2 linked regions of the Sporomusa sphaeroides DSM 2875 genome follow. The protein of the gene in region 1 interacts with the protein of each later gene in a pairwise test. Links are inferred from orthologs where the notes say so. Each region holds a gene or a part of one and is shown on either strand. Other genes may lie near its edges. The genes, in order: SPSPH_RS11720 and recJ.

Region 1 (12,796 bases):
AAATGGTTGCAAGCGATATTCCTGAGTTATCACAGTTATATATATAGGCAATTTTGGAATGAAGATTCTTGCATTGAAACCATGTATGACCAGTTTAAGAAGGTTTGCGAAAATGGTACACATATATTATTAAGTGCTGTAGAAAATGAGCGTCTAATTGGTTCAGTTATGGGTGTTATTTGTGAAGAATTATACGGTAATTGTAAACCTTTTATGATTTTGGAAAATATGATAGTTGATAATAAATGTAGAAATAAAGGAATTGGTAAAGCCTTGATTGCTGAAATCGAGAAAATTGCTATCGATAAAAATTGTACACAAATAATTTTAGTTACAGAAATTGATAGGATTGATGCCTGTAAATTTTACGAATCTGCTGGATATAGTCCTACTAAAAATAAGGGCTTCAAAAAGAAACTTTAAAAATACTAGTCATTTATTAGCAGCTTATTATGGAAAGACTATGGAGGACAAAAACCAATGGAATCGCAAAAATTACCCCCTAACTTAACATATCCTAAAACTTTACATAGACTATATATTGCTGAAAAACCGAGTATGGCAGCGGAAATTGCCAAATGCCTGCCAGGACCGGCAAGCCGCAAGGACGGTTGTATTCACACCGGCGGCGGGGTCATTACCTGGGGTTATGGACACATTCTGCGCCAGGCTGAGCCGGATGAATATGATCCTAAATATGAAAGATGGCGGGTAGAAGACTTGCCGATTATTCCGGAAAGCTGGAAGCTGCTTGTGGCCGATTCCTGCAAAAAACAGTTTGAGATTATTAAAAACCTGATTGAGCAGGCCAATGAAATCGTTCATGCCGGTGACCCTGACCGGGAGGGGCAGCTCTTAATTGATGAAGTGCTGGACTATGTACATAACCAAAAGCCGGTGCGCCGGCTGCTTTTAAATGCGCTTGATGAGCAAAGCATCAGGAAGGCCATTGCCAATCTTCGCGACAACCAGGATTTTCAGAACCTGAAGCAATCGGCGCTGGCCAGGTCACGGGCTGACTGGCTGATTGGCATGAATTTGTCCCGCGCTTATACCCTGGCGGCGCAGCGGGCCGGTCACCGGACGACACTCCCGGTTGGGAGGGTTAAAACCCCGACACTGGCGCTGGTAGTTCGCCGGGAACGCGAGATAGAGAATTTTAAGCAGGCAGACTATTTTACGCTCAAAGCTGATTTTGAGCATAGTGACACTATTTTTACAGCCTATTGGAAACCGCGGGAGGAGCAGTCGGGTCTTGATACCGAAGGCCGGCTGGCCGATAAGGCGATTGCCCAGGCCCTGCTGGAAATGCTGCAGGCGGCCACCGAGCCGGCGGCAGTAATCTCATGCGAAACAACGGAAAAGAAAGAACCGCAGCGATTGCCGCTGGCATTATCGACACTACAGGTTATGGCAGGCAAAAAGTTTGGCTATGACCCGCAGGTGGTTTTAGATACTGCCCAAAAGCTGTATGAACGAAAATTAACTACTTATCCGCGTTCTGACTGTGAGTTTTTACCTGAGTCACAACAGGATGATGCTGCCGTAATTCTTGGTAATCTGACAGGGTTGGCCCATCGTGAATTGGCTGGCTGGTCTGGCAAGGCAGACAGCCTGATTCGCAGCCGGGCCTGGAACGACAAAAAGATTACAGCCCACCATGCCATTATTCCCACTGTGGAGCGCTGCAATTTTGCCGCATTAAATGAAACCGAAAGAAATATATATTTTCTGATTGCCCAGGCATATATCGCCCAGTTCTATCCGGTGCATGTCTATGACCAGACACGGGCTGAGCTTGAACATGCCGGCGAAAGGTTTACCGCCAATGGCCGGATTATCAAGGAACTGGGCTGGAAAGAAGTATATGGTGCGGAAGCCGAAGAAAAGAAAGAAGAGGACAGCGGCACACTGCCGGCCATGAGCAAAGGGGACCGGGCGCGCTTTATCCAGGCTTCGGCCGAAAAGAAGTCAACAAAAGCACCAAGCCGGTTTACGGCAGCCACATTGCTGGCGGCTATGAAAGAAATTCATAAATATGTTAAAAACCCGGATTTAAAAAAGCAGTTGAAAGATGTGGCCGGCATTGGGACTGAAGCCACCCGGGCCACCATTATCAAAGAACTTATTGAACGTGGCTTTTTGCGGGAAGAAACCAAACGCAAGTACCTCAAACCAACCGAACCTGCGTATCTGCTTGTGGATATGCTGCCGGAAGAGCTCACTTATCCTGACTTTACCGCCTTATGGGAAGATATTTTGCGCCAAATGGCAGAAGGCAGTGCCAGTCTGGATGCTTTTTTGGGACAGCAGGCGCGGTTTGCGGCCAGTCTTTGTACCAAGGCCAAAGGGGCTGACATCCCGCTCAAGGGTGATCACCACTGTCCGCGCTGCCGCAAAGGGGTACTGCAGCTTAGAAACGGCAAGCATGGTAAGTTCTGGGGCTGTTCCCGTTACCCGGCCTGCCGGGCATCCTTTGATGATAAAAATGACAAGCCGGATATACCGGTACGAAAAGCACAAGGGCAAGGCTGATTACGCCTTGCCCTTGTGCTTTTATTTATCCTAACAGAAAGTATCACTTTCTTAAGAGCAGGATAAGGGCAACATCGGCTTCCACTGTCGCCAAAGGCCGGTGCAAGCCGTGTTTTCTTTATCTGCCTCTAGGAGCTTTGCTGCCGGAATTCGCTGCGTCTGCTTTAGGTTTCCGGCGGCTACGGAGATTGTTTCCGCCATGGCTGACGGCTTTTTTGTCGCCAGTCTTCTTGGCAGTCACCGGTTTTTCCGTAATCTTCTTAGTTGATGCCGGAGAAGCTTTTTTCGCATTTTTAATTACTTTTTGTCCGTTGGCTTTATATTTTTCAATAGAAGACTTGATTCCCTGCTCAATCAGCCGCAGATACATGTGTTCACCAGGACTAATGAAGGTGATGGCTGCCCCGGTTTGACCGGCCCGTCCGGTCCGGCCGATGCGGTGGATGTAGCTTTCGGGGTCGTGCGGGATATCATAACTGAAGACATGGGTGACGCCCTCAATGTCCAGGCCCCGGGCGGCAATGTCTGTGGCAACAAGGATTTGCAGCTTTGCCTCGCTAAACCGGCGCATAACCTGCATACGTTTAGCCTGTGACAAGTCGCCATGCAGCTCGTCAGCTTTATAGCCGCGCTGAATAAGGGCAGTATTGACAGCTTTGGCCCGTTCTTTAGTATGGCAAAATACAATGGCCAGATAAGGCTGCTGTTCATCAATCAGGCTGCAGAGTTTGTCAAGCTTGCCGGCCTCAGGCAGTTCAATCATGATTTGTTTGATTTCATCCAAGGTTACATTTTCCGTTTGGACGCGGATATCGGCCGGCTTGTCCATATAACGGGCGGCCAGTCCCCGTACCTTCGGCGGCATGGTTGCCGAGAACAGCAGGGTCTGCCGTTTGCTGGAAGTCAGCTTTATCAGTTCTTCCACTTCTTCTAAAAAGCCCATGTGCAGCATTTGATCGGCCTCATCCAGCACCAGCCGGGAAACACCGGCAAGCACCAGCGTTTTACGTCTGACATGGTCAAGCAAGCGGCCTGGTGTGCCGACTACGATGTGAGGCTGACCTTTCAACTTGCGGATTTGCTCATCCACCGCTTTGCCGCCATGTACCGACAAGACATTAATGCCAAGGATATTGGCCAGTTTGGCGGCCTCGGCCGTAATTTGCAGTGTTAATTCCCGAGTTGGGGTGATAATCAAAGCCTGTACATGGGGTGCCGAAATTTTTATTTTTTCCAAAATGGGCAGCAAAAAGGCCAGTGTCTTGCCGGTACCTGTCTGGGCTTGGGCAATAACATCTTTGCCTGCCAGCAAAATAGGAATTGCCTGGGCTTGTATCGGGGTAGGACGGGTAATTCCTGTTGTTTTTAAAAATTGAGTCAACTCAGGGCGGATGCCTAAGGCTGAAAAGTTTGTCGACATAGAAGGCACACCTTTCTTTTTCATAGTATGCGGTAAAGTCAGTTTGCACAAGCCGTAAAGCGGCTATGCGTGGTAAATATACAATATACTACTATTTTCCAGAAAAGTAAAGAGGCTTTACTGGAAGGTTTGGTGTCAGAGCCTAAGTTTTGTAGAAAACATATTGCCAAACAGCGGACAGAGGAAGCTATTCAAAGAGTCTATTATGGTGATGGTAAAATAAAATGGGGCCTTCAACAGGAATGGCATTGGTGAGGAGAGAAGAATATGACGATAATAACATTTCTTACGGTCAGAGTTGCAGTAATTATAAAATGAGGGGGAGAGCAGATGAGCATTGATGCAATTGTATTACATTCCACCGATAATGTGGCTACCGCAGTTCAGGACCTGAAAAAAGGCCAACAGGCTATAATTCGTTTGGGACGGGAGATCAATCGTGTAAGCATAATGGAAGATATCCCGTACGGTCATAAGTTTGCGGTGCGGAAAATCAATAACGAGGAAAACATTTTAAAGTATGGAGAGGTCATTGGCCGGGCAACGTCGGATATTGAAACCGGCTGCCATGCTCATATTCAAAATATTGAAAGCTTGCGTGGCCGCGGCGATCTTCAGAAGGAGGTATAACATGGAATTTATGGGTTATCGTCGTGCCAACGGTACAGTAGGGACGCGTAATTTTGTCGGTGTTCTGTCAGCGGTAGTATGTGTAAACGAGGTTGTAGAGTCGATTGTTCGTCAAGTGCAGGGTACTGCTCGCTTCACCCATCATCAAGGCTGCTGTCAAACGCCACTGGATATTGGAATTGTGAACAAAACTTTAATCGGATTGGGGGGCAACCCCAACTTACATTCGGTAATTATCGTGAGTCTTGGCTGTGAGAGCACCGATATCACAGGCGTAATCGAAGGTATTCGCGCAGCCGGCAAGCGGGTAGAGCATCTTATTGTTCAGGAGATTGGTGGTTCAGCACGGTCAACAGCGGCGGGAATTTTACTGGCGCAGGAAATGGTGAGAGAGGCCTCGTTTGCCAAACGTGAGGCTTTCCCAATCAGTGAACTGGTTATGGGCATGAAATGCGGCAGTTCTGATACCACATCCGGCTTGGTGCCCAATCCAGCTATTGGTGTAGCCTCTGACTTATTGGTAGCTGCCGGTGGGATATCAATTTTAGGTGAGGTTACAGAGTTCATCGGAGCTGAGCACATATTAGCCAAACATGCCGCGAATGAAACAGTGGCTCAGGAAATCTACAGATTGGTTGAACGTATGGAAAAAAGAGCAATGGTGGTCGGTGAGGATATTCGCGGCGGGCAGCCTACCGGTGGCAATATCAAGGGAGGCCTTACCACCATTGAAGAAAAGTCACTTGGGGCCATCGCCAAAGCCGGATCGGCACCTATCCAGGCAGTCTATGAATACGGTGAACAGCCTACGGTTAAAGGGCTGGTAGTAATGGATTCCCCCGGGAGGGAGCCGGAGATATTAACAGGTTTGGCTGCTGCGGGTGCCAATGTAATTGTCTTTGCAACCGGCCGGGGAGCGCCGCAGGGATTTCCGTTCGTGCCGGTGCTTAAAATTACCGGTAGCCGCACTGCTGCCGAAAAAATGAGTGATCATATTGATATGAACCTGAGTGCGGTAATTGAGGGCAGTGATACAATCCCGGATGCCGGGCATCGTATTCTGGAAGAAGTGACTCATATTGCTTCAGGGGCTATGACCAAGGCGGAAATATCGGGATATGTCAATTCAATGGATATTTATATGCGGGGGCCGGTTATCTAGACTGCTGAAGTAATTTTTGATAATGAAAGAGAACTGCCGTTGTTTAAAGAAGAAGCTACGTAAATTGAATTTGCAGAAATGGAGTGGAAAACATGGCTGTAACAGTAAAAAACACAGTAGTAGGCTTTGTTGGGATTGGTGTTATGGGTAAGAGCATGGCAGGGCATTTGCTGAAGGCCGGTTATCCTGTACGGGTATATAACCGGACTAAAGCCAAAGCCGAGGATTTACTTAAGCAGGGTGCGGTATGGGAAGAAACGATAGCCGGATTAGCAGCCAATTGCAATGTGATTATCACGATGATTGGCTATCCCAAAGATGTCGAAATAGTTTATTTGGGTGATGACGGTTTATTAAAAAATGCCAGCCAGGGAACATATTTTTTGGATATGACTACGTCGTCACCAGAACTAGCAATCCGTATTTACCGGGAAGCGAAGGCAAAAAACATGCAGGCTCTTGACGCGCCAGTCTCAGGCGGTGATATTGGGGCAAAAGAAGCACGGCTTGCCATTATGGTGGGCGGTGAGCCGGGGGCTTTTGCCGCTGTCCGGCCGATTTTGGAATTGATGGGTAAAAATATTGTTTTACAAGGCGCCGCCGGGGCAGGCCAGCATACTAAGATGTGCAATCAGATTGCAATCGCAAGCAACATGATGGGCGTATGCGAGGCAATGGCTTACGCAAAAAAGGCTGGCCTTAATCCCAGCCTTGTACTCCAAAGTATTGAGACCGGGGCGGCAGGCAGTTGGTCACTGAGCAATCTGGCTCCCAGGATGTTGGCCGGCAATTTTGAGCCAGGCTTTTATGTTAAGCATTTTATTAAAGATATGAAAATTGCTATTGAATCTGCTCAACAAATGGGCTTGGATACTCCGGGACTGCAGCAGGCAATCAAGCTATACGAGCAGTTGGCAAGCCAAGGGGAGGAAGACAGCGGAACTCAGGCATTATTCAAATTGTATCAGTAATTTAGGATAATGTGTTCTTAATGGGCATCACCATTTGCCCAGACTTTACAGGACATTCCTGGAAAAATTGAGATAATGTGATACAAATCCTAAGTTTTGCAGTAAAAAAATATAAAAAGCTCTGCAGTACAGCATTTTATACGCACTGCAGAGCTCTTCTTTTGGTATAGTAGCTTATTGTACCAGCCATTCTTGGTGTCCGCAAAAGCCATTGCGATTCAAGCGCAGGGATTGCCTGAACTTGAACAGGCCTAGGTCGGTAATGTCGGTTTAGGCTATGTGTAAGTAAAATGTGATATACCATTTCCATAAAAGTAAAGAGTCTTTCTTCATATAAAAAGCTATTTGTGTTAAAATGAGAAAGAAAAACCTTGGCAGATACTATATATACAAAAGGAATGGAATATGAATTTATTAACAATAGAGAATCTTACCAAAAGCTACGGTGAACGAGTATTATTCGGCAATGTTACCTTTGGCATTGATGATGGAGATAAAATTGGGCTTATTGGGGTCAACGGCACCGGCAAATCTACTTTTTTGAAAATTATCGCAGGTGTGGATACCGCAGATTTTGGCAAAATAACGGCAGGTAGCGGTATAAAGGTTGAATATCTACCACAAAATCCTGAGTTTGATGCCCAGGCTACCGTATTGGAGCAGGTGTTTAGAGGCCATTCACCGGTTATGCAGGTATTGAGAGACTATGAACAAGCTTTGGTAGAGGCACAGCGTTATCCTGATGATGCTGTGCGCCAGAAACGGCTTATCAGCTTAACGCAGCAGATGGACACACAAAATGCCTGGCAGCTGGAAAGTGATGCCAAAATCATACTTACCAAGCTGGGGATTACTGATTTTGCCGCCATTGTCAGTACCCTGTCCGGTGGTCAGCGCAAACGGGTGGCACTAGCCAGTGCGCTCATTAATCCTGCCGACGTGTTAATACTGGACGAGCCCACTAACCATATTGATAACGACACTGTAGCCTGGCTGGAACAATATTTGGCTAAGCGCAAAGGCGCACTTATTATGATTACCCATGACAGGTATTTTCTTGACCGGGTAACCAACCGCATTATCGAATTGGATAAAGGCAAGTTATATACATATACCGGCAATTACAGCAATTTCCTGGAGCTGAAGGCCGAGCGGGAAGACCAGCAGGAAGCCAGTGAACGCAAACGGCAGAATATCCTGCGCAATGAGTTGGCTTGGATACGGCGGGGAGCGCAGGCCCGCAGCACCAAGCAAAAGGCCAGGATTGAGAGGTTTGAGCAGCTTAGCGCCCAGACTCCGGATGGCAGACAAGGCCAAATAGAGATAACGGCAGGTGCCAGTCGTTTGGGGCGCAAGATTATCGAGATGGAGCATATCGGCCAAGCCTTTGAAGCTAGTACGTTAATCAATGACTTCAGTTATATTGTCCTTAAAGACGACAGAGTAGGTATTATCGGGCCTAACGGCAGCGGTAAATCCACTTTACTTAATATCATTGCCGGACGGCTCATTCCTAACCAAGGTCAGGTTGAAATCGGCCAAACGGTGAAAATTGGTTACTTTTCTCAGGAAAGCACCGAAATGAACCAAGACTTGCGGGTTATTGAATATATTAAAGAAGAAGCTCACTTTCTGCCGACAGCCGACGGCGGTACTCTTAGTGCCGCTCAGCTATTAGAACGTTTTCTCTTTCCGCCTAATCTGCAGTGGACACCGATTGCCAAGCTGTCAGGCGGGGAGAAGCGCCGCCTGTTCTTATTGCGGGTGCTCATGAGTGCGCCTAATGTGCTCTTGCTGGACGAACCGACCAATGATCTGGATATCCAGACCTTAAGCATTCTGGAAGACTATCTTGACGACTTCCCGGGTGCTGTTATTGTGGTATCCCATGACAGATATTTTCTTGACCGGCTTGTGGAAAAAATATTTGCCTTTGAAGGTGACGGCAGGATTACACAGTATCCTGGCAACTACTCCGATTATCAGGAAAGAGTCAGTATGCTGGAAGCTGAAGCTTTACCTACAAATAAGAATAAAAATACTGCAGATAAAAAAATTGCGGCACAAGACAAGCCCAAAGAACGGCCACGCAAACTGTCTTTCAAGGAACAGCGTGAGTATGAGCAAATAGATGAAGTAATTGCCGGTGTAGAACAGGAGCTTTCTCAGGTAGCCCACGCCATCAATACCGCCGGCAGCAACTTTGAACTGTTACAGGAGCTTACCGCAAAACAGCAGGATTTAGAGTTAAGACTAAACGAATTATTGGATCGCTGGACCTATCTTAATGAGCTGGTAGAAGAGCTTGATAATAATAATTGATAAAAAGGAGTGAGTACCTTGATAGTCTCGCCATTATTCTACCGTTTTAGAGCTGACAAGGTACTAATCTGACAGGCTATGAACATACAGATATTTGGCACGAAAAAATGTCAGGATACCAGGAAGGCCGAGCGCTATTTCAAGGAGCGCAAGATACCGTTTCAATTTGTCGATCTGACAGTGCGCGGTTTAAGCAAGGGCGAACTAGACAAGGTCAGGGCGGCTGTCGGCGGACTGGAAAACCTGATTGACAAAACAGGCAAAGAATACGAAAAACGTAATTTGAAGTATTTGGTGCACAATGTGGAAGAAATGCTGCTCAATCACCCGTTGCTCTTAAGAACTCCGGTGGTACGGAACGGGGCTAAGGCTACTGTGGGGTATTGCCCGGAGGTTTGGGGTGGTTGGAGTTAGAATGAGGTCAATATGATTTGCAGGTTTTTCCTGCTAACCTTAGCGCTAATATCAAAGAATGCTATAAGCTCTTGGCGGTTTAGGAAACCTTCAACTTTAACAGTAGAAAAGTAAAAAAATCAGCATACACCATTCACCGGGAGGCAGGTTCTCAGGAAGCTGTCTCTCGTATTTTTTTGCGCAAAAGCAGAAGCTGCCTCCAGTGTTATTGAGACAGCTCCTCCTAATCGGTTTTCTTTTTAATTTGCTAATTTCTTCGAAAAATCAGCTTTTTTCCATATAGGGGACTTATAGCTGTTAAGTTTAACTATAATTAATGCTGTACGGTCGCTAAAACCCTAGCAAGCGTGATTTGTACATCCAATATAATTGGCCGCTGGCACGGAGCCCGCTTTATCGTTATTGCGAAGACGGCCAATAAAAGCCTGATCCTACTGTTAGCCGACAAATTGAAAGCGCTTGCTGCCGAAACCAAATTTGCAATTGGTGAGGAAATGGTATCGATTCGGCTAGCGATCGGTCATACGGTTTCACAGGACTATGATACTGTCGACTATCTGATTGAACGTGCCATTAAGGATTCACTTGAGAGAAGAGCCCCGGAAGCGCCGCCGGCGCCGGAGAAGCCTCAGGCGGATAAAGCCACGGTTGTCAGCAGGCAGCGCAAGGAAAGCAGTTTTCACTCTGCCAGCTCCAGACGGTAATCCTTATAGGAAGATGATACGATTAATTTTTATTTATCCTAATGATGCATAATTACAGGAGGAGACTAAATGAAAAAAATATTTTTGTTTTTCACAGCAGTTATTGCTATGACCTTTTTTATGTCATTTCAGTCGGAAGTTAAAGCGGCCTCTACGTGACGTCTTAATATACCTCCCGGTTCGGTTGAGGTTGTAGCATTAACTAAAGTTTATAAGGTTGGGGAAGCATTTCGCACTAGCGATGTAGGCATGCATATTTATTATGCTAAAAATCGTTCTAACTATCATGGACATAAAGAGTTAAAGTACTGGGCTAATGGAGTATCAATTGCAGAGGGTTACATATTTAAAACTCCTGGTAAAAAAACGATCACTATAAAATATCAGGGTAAGCAAGGGCAATATGATTTGCAGGTTTTTCCTGCTAACCTCGGCGCTAATATCAAAGAATGTTATATATTAAACGCTCCTCCAGAGTTTTCGTATAGACAAACATTAGATTTATTTGACCCTTCTGATATTACAGTAAGATGTGTTTATACCAATGGTGCAACTGATGACTTTAGAGCGAGCGACTTAGAGTTTTATGCTAACGGTGTTAAGCTATCGAAAGGATATAAGTTTAAAGAAGCTGGCAATAAAAACTTTGTCATTCGCTTAGGAAACTACAATATTAAACAAACACTAACAGTAGTTCCTGCTTTTGATAAGGCTGTAAGCCGTTATGAGCTTATAAATCAACCTGATCAAACCAAATATAAAGTTGGGGAAGCTTTTCATACCTGCAAATATACTGTAAGATGTTACTTTGAAGACAATACTACAGCGGATTTTAGTGGCGATCAGCTTGATATAACTGCCAATGGTGTACAGATGCATGAAAACTATGTTTTTGTTAGCCCAGGGGACAAGAAAATTATTATATCTCTTGGCGGTTTCAGGCAAACTTCGACGTTAACAGTAGAAAAGTAAAAAATCAGCATACACCGTTCACCGAGAGGCAGGTTCTTAGGAATCTGTCTCTCGTATTTTTTTGCTCAAAAGAAGAAGGCTGCCTCCATTGTTATTGAGACAGCCCTCCTGGCAGAGTTTCCTTTTAATTTAATTCGCCAATTTCTTCCACATCCGGAATTTATAACTATTACGTTTAACTATAATTAAAGTCTATGCCCGGCGCATTACCCAGTATTTCCGGGAACAAGGCTATCTTGTCGCTAGGGCTGTTATTCCCGCCCAGACGATTGAAAATGGCGCCGTAACCATCCAGGTGCTGATTGGACAATACGACCAAATTCAGGTGCGGAATAATTCTGACCTGCGTCAGACGGCGATTGATCGTGTGCTGAGCCCCCTGAAAAGCGGCCAGTATATCCGCAAGGAAACCCTGGAACGGACACTGCTGCTGCTATCCGCTACGGACGGTATCAGCAGCAAGGCGACCTTAACGGCAGGCGGCGCACCCGGCACCTCCAGCGGCATTGCCAAAACGACCAGCATCTACGAAAGCGTTATCCTTAAGCGTTCCCGTGACTTTAATCTCACAGGCCGTATCGGCTTTGACCATAAGGAACTGGAAGACCGCATTGACTATTTTGGCTCCAACGGCCGTAAATCCGCCGATGTGTGGAATCTTGGCATCAGCGGCAACAGTCGTGACAATGCCGGTGGCGGCGGCTACAATAGCTTTGGCCTTACCTTCGCGCTGGGACACCTCGACATGGATTCGGCGGATGCGGTTACCGCTGACAGCAGCGCTCACACCGCCGGACACTATACGAAAGCCAACCTGAATCTCTACCGGATACAAAGCCTTGCCCCGGTATCTGATACCGGAGCAAGGCTTTGTTTGTCGGACGGAGGATTATTTTAATTCAAGGAATACTGAATGATCGCGATTCGGCAACTGTTTCCGGCAGTTTCAAAGAGACGGCAACTTTGAATACTTGTTGTTCACAATACATAGAGCAATAACCGTGGTATTTGGAAGTTAGGGCTTTCACACTGGCAAGCCCCATTCCATGATTATTGCCATGTTTTGAGGATACAAAACCATCGTCTTGATGTATAACGGAGCCGCAAAAAGAATTAGCAATTTTAATTACCAGATGATTCTTGGCTATGGTGGTTTTAATGTCAATAAAACGCAACTGATCTGGAGGCATTTTACTGCAGGCTTCAACAGCGTTTTCCAGGCAGTTGCCAAGAATAACGCACAGGTCTTGATCATCAATGCCTAAATTGCCGGGCAAATGCAAGTTTGTATTTACAATAATACCTTGCTCCTGGGCCGCCTTTAGGTAATAGCTAATGAGAGCATCCGCAATTTGGTTGGAACAAACTTTCGGGAGAGAAATGTCGTCATAGTGATTGCAAAGCTGGCCCAGATAAATTTCTGCCGCAGCCGAGTCTTTTTTTACTAGAAATTCTAAGCATGTCACAAGATGATGACGCAAGTCATGGCGCATTATTTTCATAGCGTTAATACTATCGTTTAGGTTGCGATAATGCTCGTGCTGCAAGGCCAGTTGTTTTTCTGCTTGCTGGTTGCGCATTGTCTGATAGATTGCTGTGGCAACCAGGTAATAGGTAAAAAGAATCAATAAGGTATTTACTACCAGCGGAATGAAGTTGGATAGCA
Region 2 (6,281 bases), 310 kb from region 1 along the record:
GCCATTTAAGAAAGATAATTCGACCAGAAAAGCCAGACCTACAATCGTACCACCTAATTGTTCTACCATTTTAATGGTTGCCAGAGTAGTACCGCCTGTTGCCAGCAAATCGTCAACAATTAGTACCCGGCTCCCTGGTACAATAGCATCTTTATGAATTTCCAAAGAACCTTTACCATACTCTAAAGAATACTCATAGCTTACGATTTCTGCCGGCAGTTTACCTGGTTTACGAACAGGCACAAAACCGGCTCCCAAGACATACGCGACAGGAGCACCAACCGCAAATCCTCTTGCCTCAGGACCGATAACAATATCAATCGGTTGCTGTTTATAAGGCTCTGCCAGTCTATCGATGGCTAAGCGGAAGGCTTTTCCGTCTTTGAGCAAAGTGGTAATATCTTTAAATTGAATTCCCGGTTGAGGAAAATCGGGTATATTGCGAATTTTTTCCTGTAGATCCATTATGGATGAACCCCCTCAAACTAAATATGCTGATTCAAGAACTCTTCACGCAGTCTTATGCTTTCCCTGAATGTAGGTGAATCTGTCAGTTCAAGCTTGGTCGTCGGTGCAGGTTGAAGGTGAATCCTAAACACATCCTGCTCAACGAATTCCCGGGTTAGTAATTTTAGCTCCCCCAAAATGGCTAGCGATAAGTCAATAACCCGTTCAGATAAAGTTTCTTTATAGTTGCTGAAAATATTATCCGAAATATTCTGAAGGGACAAATCATGCAAACCAGACCTATTGTATCGTTTTAACGTCAAATATACCTGACTTACACAATCGCGGTCAGGCGCAATTGCATTTAGTTTTGCCTGTGTCTGCCGATCAAGCGATTGGCGAACATCCCGCGCTGTAAGCTGCAATTTTTTGTGACCTTGCCATTCATTATACTTAGGGACAAATACCATATCTATGGTTTCATTACAAGTAAGATTATCTGATAATTCCCCCATATTCCAGGCAATGACATCATTAACTGACGTATGCTCCAAGGTAAGTTTCAAATGCCGACTTTGTTGTCCGACAAGCCGCTTTTCCCTCAGCTTAACATTCCGGCAGGCAAAGAGCGGACTCGGATTGGCAAAGCCATATGGTTCAAGGCAGGCTAATTGCTCGATAAAGGCAGCATTGACTTCTTCCAGCGCCAGAACCGAATCAATAGTAAGAATCGGTACATAATCTGCTGCTGACAATGTTTCTGTCGCAATAGCCTGTAACCGTTCCCTGAGCAGCGGGATATTTTCAGCCGGAATTGTCAGCCCGGCAGCCTGGTGATGACCGCCAAACTGAGTTAGTATATCAGAACAGCGCGACAAAGCTGTATAAATATCAAACGCCGGGATACTGCGGCAGGAGCCTTTGCCATACCCCTCCTGGATACTAATCATAATTACCGGCTTATAATATTTTTCTACCAAACGCGAAGCTACAATGCCAATAACTCCGGAATGCCAATCTTCACCAGCCAACACTAACACCTTGGCCGTACTTAACTCTATGGTTTCAAGCTGTTCTTCAGCCTTAGCCAGTATTAATTTTTCGATGGTTTGGCGGGCGGAGTTTTCTTCGTCTAACAGGTTTGCCAGTTCGCGCGCATACTCGGAGTCATTGGTAAGCAGCAGTTTTACCCCGGCGGCGGCCTGACTGACACGCCCTACGGCATTAAGCCGTGGGGCAATGACAAACCCCACACTGCCACTATCAATACCTTTGCCTGTCAGGCCACACACTTCCACCAACGCCTTTATCCCCGGGTTATCGGTAGTAAGCAGCCGGTTTAGTCCCAGCTTGACCAATATCCGGTTTTCTCCGGTAAGCGGGACAATATCGGCAATTGTGCCAATGGCCACAATCTCTATATAATCGAAAAAATTATTACCAGTTCCATGATAATGCTGCCATAAAGCTTGACACAGCTTGAAGGCAACACCAACTCCGGCTAAATTTTTTTCCGGATAGGCGCAACCAGGCTGTTTAGGATTGATAATGGCTAACGCCGGCGGCAGCTGCGGCGGCGGCTGGTGATGGTCGGTTACGATTATATCCAGCTGCCCTTGTACAGCCTCAATTTCTTTTATGGCACTGATGCCGCAGTCAACGGTAATCACCAAGGTGGTTCCTGTCTGTTTCAGATTGTTTAACGCGGCGATATTAAGGCCATAGCCTTCGCTTTGCCTGTCTGGAATGTAAAATTCAACATTAGCCTCCAACCGGCTTAAGGTTTTGTATAAAATTGCACAGGCAGTAATCCCATCTACATCATAGTCGCCATAGACCGTAATTTTCTCCCCGGCTGCCAGTGCATGAGCAATTCTCAGGGCAGCAGTTCCCATATCTTTGAGTAAATATGGGTCCGCAATATGTTCCATGCCGGCATATAAAAATTCAACAGCCTTCTGCTCGTCTGTAATGCCACGATTTATCAGCGCCTGGGCAATATGCCTGGATATATTAAGTTTCCGGCTGAGTTCACTTGCCAGTTCACGCTTAACTGGAAATAACCTCCATGCCTTTTGCAGCCTAGCCATATAAAGTTTGCAGACCTCCGTAATGCTATATTAGATAATTGTAGTATACAGTGTAACATTTTGCAACTTTGCCTGTTCTTAGCAATTTTGCTGATTTTGCGGCTGGATCTCCTGAGGAGTTTCCTGCTGGATTTCCTGCTTAGCTTTTAGTTCATGATTTTCCGCTTCTAATTGCCGCTGTGTTTCGGTTAACTTAGTGATGGTGCGTCTAAGCTTGAACTGTACCAGCAATGAAAGTGACAGAATAGTCATCGCGCCAAAGGTAGCTGCTCCCAAAATAATGATAACCAGCGAGGTTTGAAAACTCCACATTAAAAAGCTTACAGTCACCGGCAGCGAATTTTGCACAGCAAAAACGGCAACCAATAAGGCGAACACAAAAGCAAATAATAAATTCATCATATTTTATCACCATCCACAAATATATCTTAACGGTAGTATTCTCGCAAAAACTTGAATATTCCTTTTAAAATTAGCGATTTCGGCAAATAAAAGCAAAAACAGGCAACCGCCTGTTGAGTCCTTTGGGATGTGAGTTATAAAGAAAACATGGCTTGCGCCGAGCCTCTGGCGACGGCGGAAGCCGATGTTGATCCTGCTCTTAAGAAAGTTATACTTTCTGTTAGGGTAAAAATAAATACATATGGATAAGCACAATCATGATAAGCCCGCAAGCAAATCTAAAGCATGCCACTCCGGCTAACCGCAAAAGTACACTGGTAACCGTATCACCCCGGGGCAGCAATGTTTTACCGGCAACTAATTCCCACACAGCAAGTCCGAGAAGCGGTCCAAGCAAGGCATTAGTGGCCAGCATACCCGCCAAATGAGTTGCCGTACAATTAGCACTAAACACAGGTGATACAGAATAACTTCGTGTCAAATATAGCCTGAGTACTCTGCCTCCCACCTCGGCCGTAATTGAAATTAATACCAATAAGGCAACCAGCCAGGGAGCAGCACTCACATACCCGGTAACGGCACCGTAAAAAGCAGCCCCGAGTAATATAAGCAGCGTTCCCGGCAGTTTTAGGGTTACTGTACAAAAAAGACCTGTTACCATTATAAATGTTACGAAAAATTTGACCACCAAAAGTTACTTACCTCGTTTCACACCGCTCTGCCTATTGGTACTATTAGTGTAACTTGTTAGCCTCCTGTTTATGTAGAAAGTACGCTATGCAGCCAATAAAAACCGTCATAATCACCCCGGTAACACTCATGAGCATAAGAATGGTTTCCAGTTTAGCATAACTGCCGGCCCATACAAATACAGCAGATAAGCCGAGAGCCGGCCAAAAGTTAAAATTGGTAATTACACTAAGCTGTTTAGCATTAACTAACATGGCCGGAACCATTGTATTGATCAAAATGCAAAATAAGATACTGTCAAACCCGAGTGCGAGCCAATTACCAAACGTCCTGTCGGCAACTGTCGACAATGGCAGTAAACCCGGAGCACCGCTTGTCAGTGCCAGATGAGCCAGCACCAGGGTAAAAAAGCCCTCAAAAAATTTTGCCAATATCGCCAAATACACGCCTGTATAATTTTTTGCCGCAAAATAGGTTCCCGTTTCCACTACCAGGGCTGAACGCATGCCTCCGGCATTATAGCCAATGAGCGCCAATACTAAAGGCCAGCTGATATTCTCGAACGAAATCAGGCTTTCAAAGGATACTATCGGAATAGTATCCTGCAGCATAACTACCATCATCCCGATTGCCGGAATAAATAGCAGTGCCAAATAATTAGAAAGCTGAAGTATTTCCCGGCCATAACCGGCTGCCAGCAAAGAACACGCCACTATACAGAGCGGGACTGCCATTGTATAGGGGATCCCCGTAAACTGCTGCAACAATTGTCCGGCAAAATAACCACCGGTTAATGTGCTGGCCGGTAACGATACCGCCAGTACGGAAAGTGCCAGCAGCCATTTGCCGCGCACCCCAAATAACCGCTTAACCACAGCTGGCAACTCACGCCCGCTTCTTGCGCCAATCCAGGCAGAAACACCTGCCACTATGGAGCCAAATATCATATAAGCCAGAAATACGGTAGCATAAATACCATTGCCTAATAACGAAGCCATGGCCGGAACAACAGCTACATTATCACCGGCAATATGAACAATGGCCAGCGACAATGCCGGTAGTATCACGCCCATACGTATCGCCCCCTGCCTGCTAATAGGATATTACCCCGGGGCGTTAATGGTGCAAAAAAGCCTGAGGTAATTTATTTTCCTCAGGCTTTTTGATTTCATCATATAAATTAAATGTTTTACTTGGCGCCTTTTGCTTTCACTTCAACACGCCGCTTTTCATCATATTCTTTCCAGTCAACCCACAGCTGGCTGGAAGTAAATATCGAGGAATAGGCACCGACAGCAATACCGATTAGCAGCGCTAGCGAGAAATTTTTCGTTGTTTCGCCGCCAAACCAATAGAGGGACCCGGCAGCAAACAGCACTGTCAGCACAGTATAGATTGAGCGGGTCATAGTCTGCCATACACTGCGGTTAACCAGTTCTTCAATGTCATCATTTTTCTTGTAGTTTCGCAGATTTTCTCTAATTCTATCAAAAATAACAATGGTGTCATTAATGGAATAACCGACAACTGTTAACAGGGCAGCGACAAAGGCAGCATCGATCTCTTTTTGCAAAAGCGAAAAGGCACCGATGGTAATGATTACGTCATGAACTAATCCCAAAATCCCGCAAACCGCAAATTTGAATTCAAAGCGGTATGTGATGTACACAATCATGAGCACCCAGGAGATTACCAAAGCAAAAACAGCTTGCCGGGTCAGTTCAGAACCGACAACGGCGCCAACCTTTTCCACCCGCAGAACTTCAAAAGCCCCTAGCTTGGTTTCGAAACCTTTCAGCACGGCACGGCGTTCATCCTCGTTTAATACATGGGAGCGGATAAATACATTAGGGGAAACAGACTCTTGCCCTGTCAAGGCTAACTGAATTGTACTATTCTCCAATTGATAGTCTTTAAGCACATCCCGCACCTCGGCTACGGTAACAGGCCGGGAAAATTTTAGATCCAACAATGTGCCGCCGGTAAAATCAATGCCTAAATTGAAGCCTTGGATTGCTATTGACAGCAGGCCGGGAAGGAGAAGGCATACCGAGAGTAAATACCACCACTTACGTCGTTTAACAATATCAAAATTCATCTCTTTCTCCCCCCTAAGCCCCGAAAAACTTGCCATTTTTAATGATATTGGCGTTTATAAGAATTTTTAACATAAACCGGGTGGCTGTAATGGCGGTAAACATACTCAAAACAATCCCCAGGCCCAAGGTAACAGCAAAACCTTTAATCGGCCCTGTTCCCAGGAAAAAGAGTACTGCTGCGACAATCAGGGTGGTGATATTTGAGTCCAAAATAGTAGAAAATGCGCGGGTAAAACCCGCATCGATGGCGGCCCTCAGGGTTTTACCATTACGGTATTCTTCCTTAAAGCGCTCAAAGATAAGCACATTGGCATCAACAGCCATACCCATTGACAAAATAATACCGGCGATACCCGGCAGGGTTAATGTGGCATTAAGCATTTTCAGGCTAGCTAACAGCAACATTACATACAAAACCAGGGCTACGTTGGCAACAAAACCAGAAACCCGGTAGAAAAGCAGCATAAAAATAACAATGGCAGCAATGCCAATTACAAAAGCTTCCACACTCTTGGCTTTGGAATCTTCGCCTAAAGTCGGACCGACAGTCCTT

The links.
Region 2: the proteins of SPSPH_RS11720 (region 1) and recJ interact in binary tests that used the Escherichia coli proteins (3 or more experiments, as listed by UniProt). The link is inferred for Sporomusa sphaeroides DSM 2875 from one-to-one orthologs.

The regions. Positions count from the first base shown.
Region 1 is NZ_CP146991.1:2,484,484-2,497,279, reverse strand. What follows is about bases 84-3,007. They hold SPSPH_RS11720 (DNA topoisomerase III), read left to right. Parts: upstream 84-480; coding sequence 481-2,535; downstream 2,536-3,007. Other genes in these bases: SPSPH_RS11715 (DEAD/DEAH box helicase), read right to left, coding at 2,654-3,007; SPSPH_RS11725 (GNAT family N-acetyltransferase), read left to right, coding at 84-423. In the rest of the region: more of SPSPH_RS11725, read left to right, coding at 7-83; more of SPSPH_RS11715, read right to left, coding at 3,008-3,955; SPSPH_RS11710 (UxaA family hydrolase), read left to right, coding at 4,286-4,585; SPSPH_RS11705 (UxaA family hydrolase), read left to right, coding at 4,587-5,747; SPSPH_RS11700 (NAD(P)-dependent oxidoreductase), read left to right, coding at 5,840-6,718; SPSPH_RS11695 (ABC-F family ATP-binding cassette domain-containing protein), read left to right, coding at 7,124-9,040; SPSPH_RS11690 (arsenate reductase family protein), read left to right, coding at 9,119-9,454; SPSPH_RS11680 (hypothetical protein), read left to right, coding at 10,408-11,130; SPSPH_RS11675 (hypothetical protein), read left to right, coding at 11,426-12,028; SPSPH_RS11670 (ATP-binding protein), read right to left, coding at 12,030-12,796.
Region 2 is NZ_CP146991.1:2,177,984-2,184,264, reverse strand. What follows is about bases 12-2,917. They hold recJ (single-stranded-DNA-specific exonuclease RecJ), read right to left. Parts: upstream 2,538-2,917; coding sequence 486-2,537; downstream 12-485. Other genes in these bases: SPSPH_RS10100 (LapA family protein), read right to left, coding at 2,616-2,917; SPSPH_RS10110 (adenine phosphoribosyltransferase), read right to left, coding at 12-465. Outside these bases: more of SPSPH_RS10110, read right to left, coding at 1-11; more of SPSPH_RS10100, read right to left, coding at 2,918-2,939; SPSPH_RS10095 (DUF456 family protein), read right to left, coding at 3,160-3,627; SPSPH_RS10090 (hypothetical protein), read right to left, coding at 3,674-4,702; protein translocase subunit SecF, read right to left, coding at 4,819-5,727; protein translocase subunit SecD, read right to left, coding at 5,741-6,281. UniProt on the Escherichia coli protein: Single-stranded-DNA-specific exonuclease.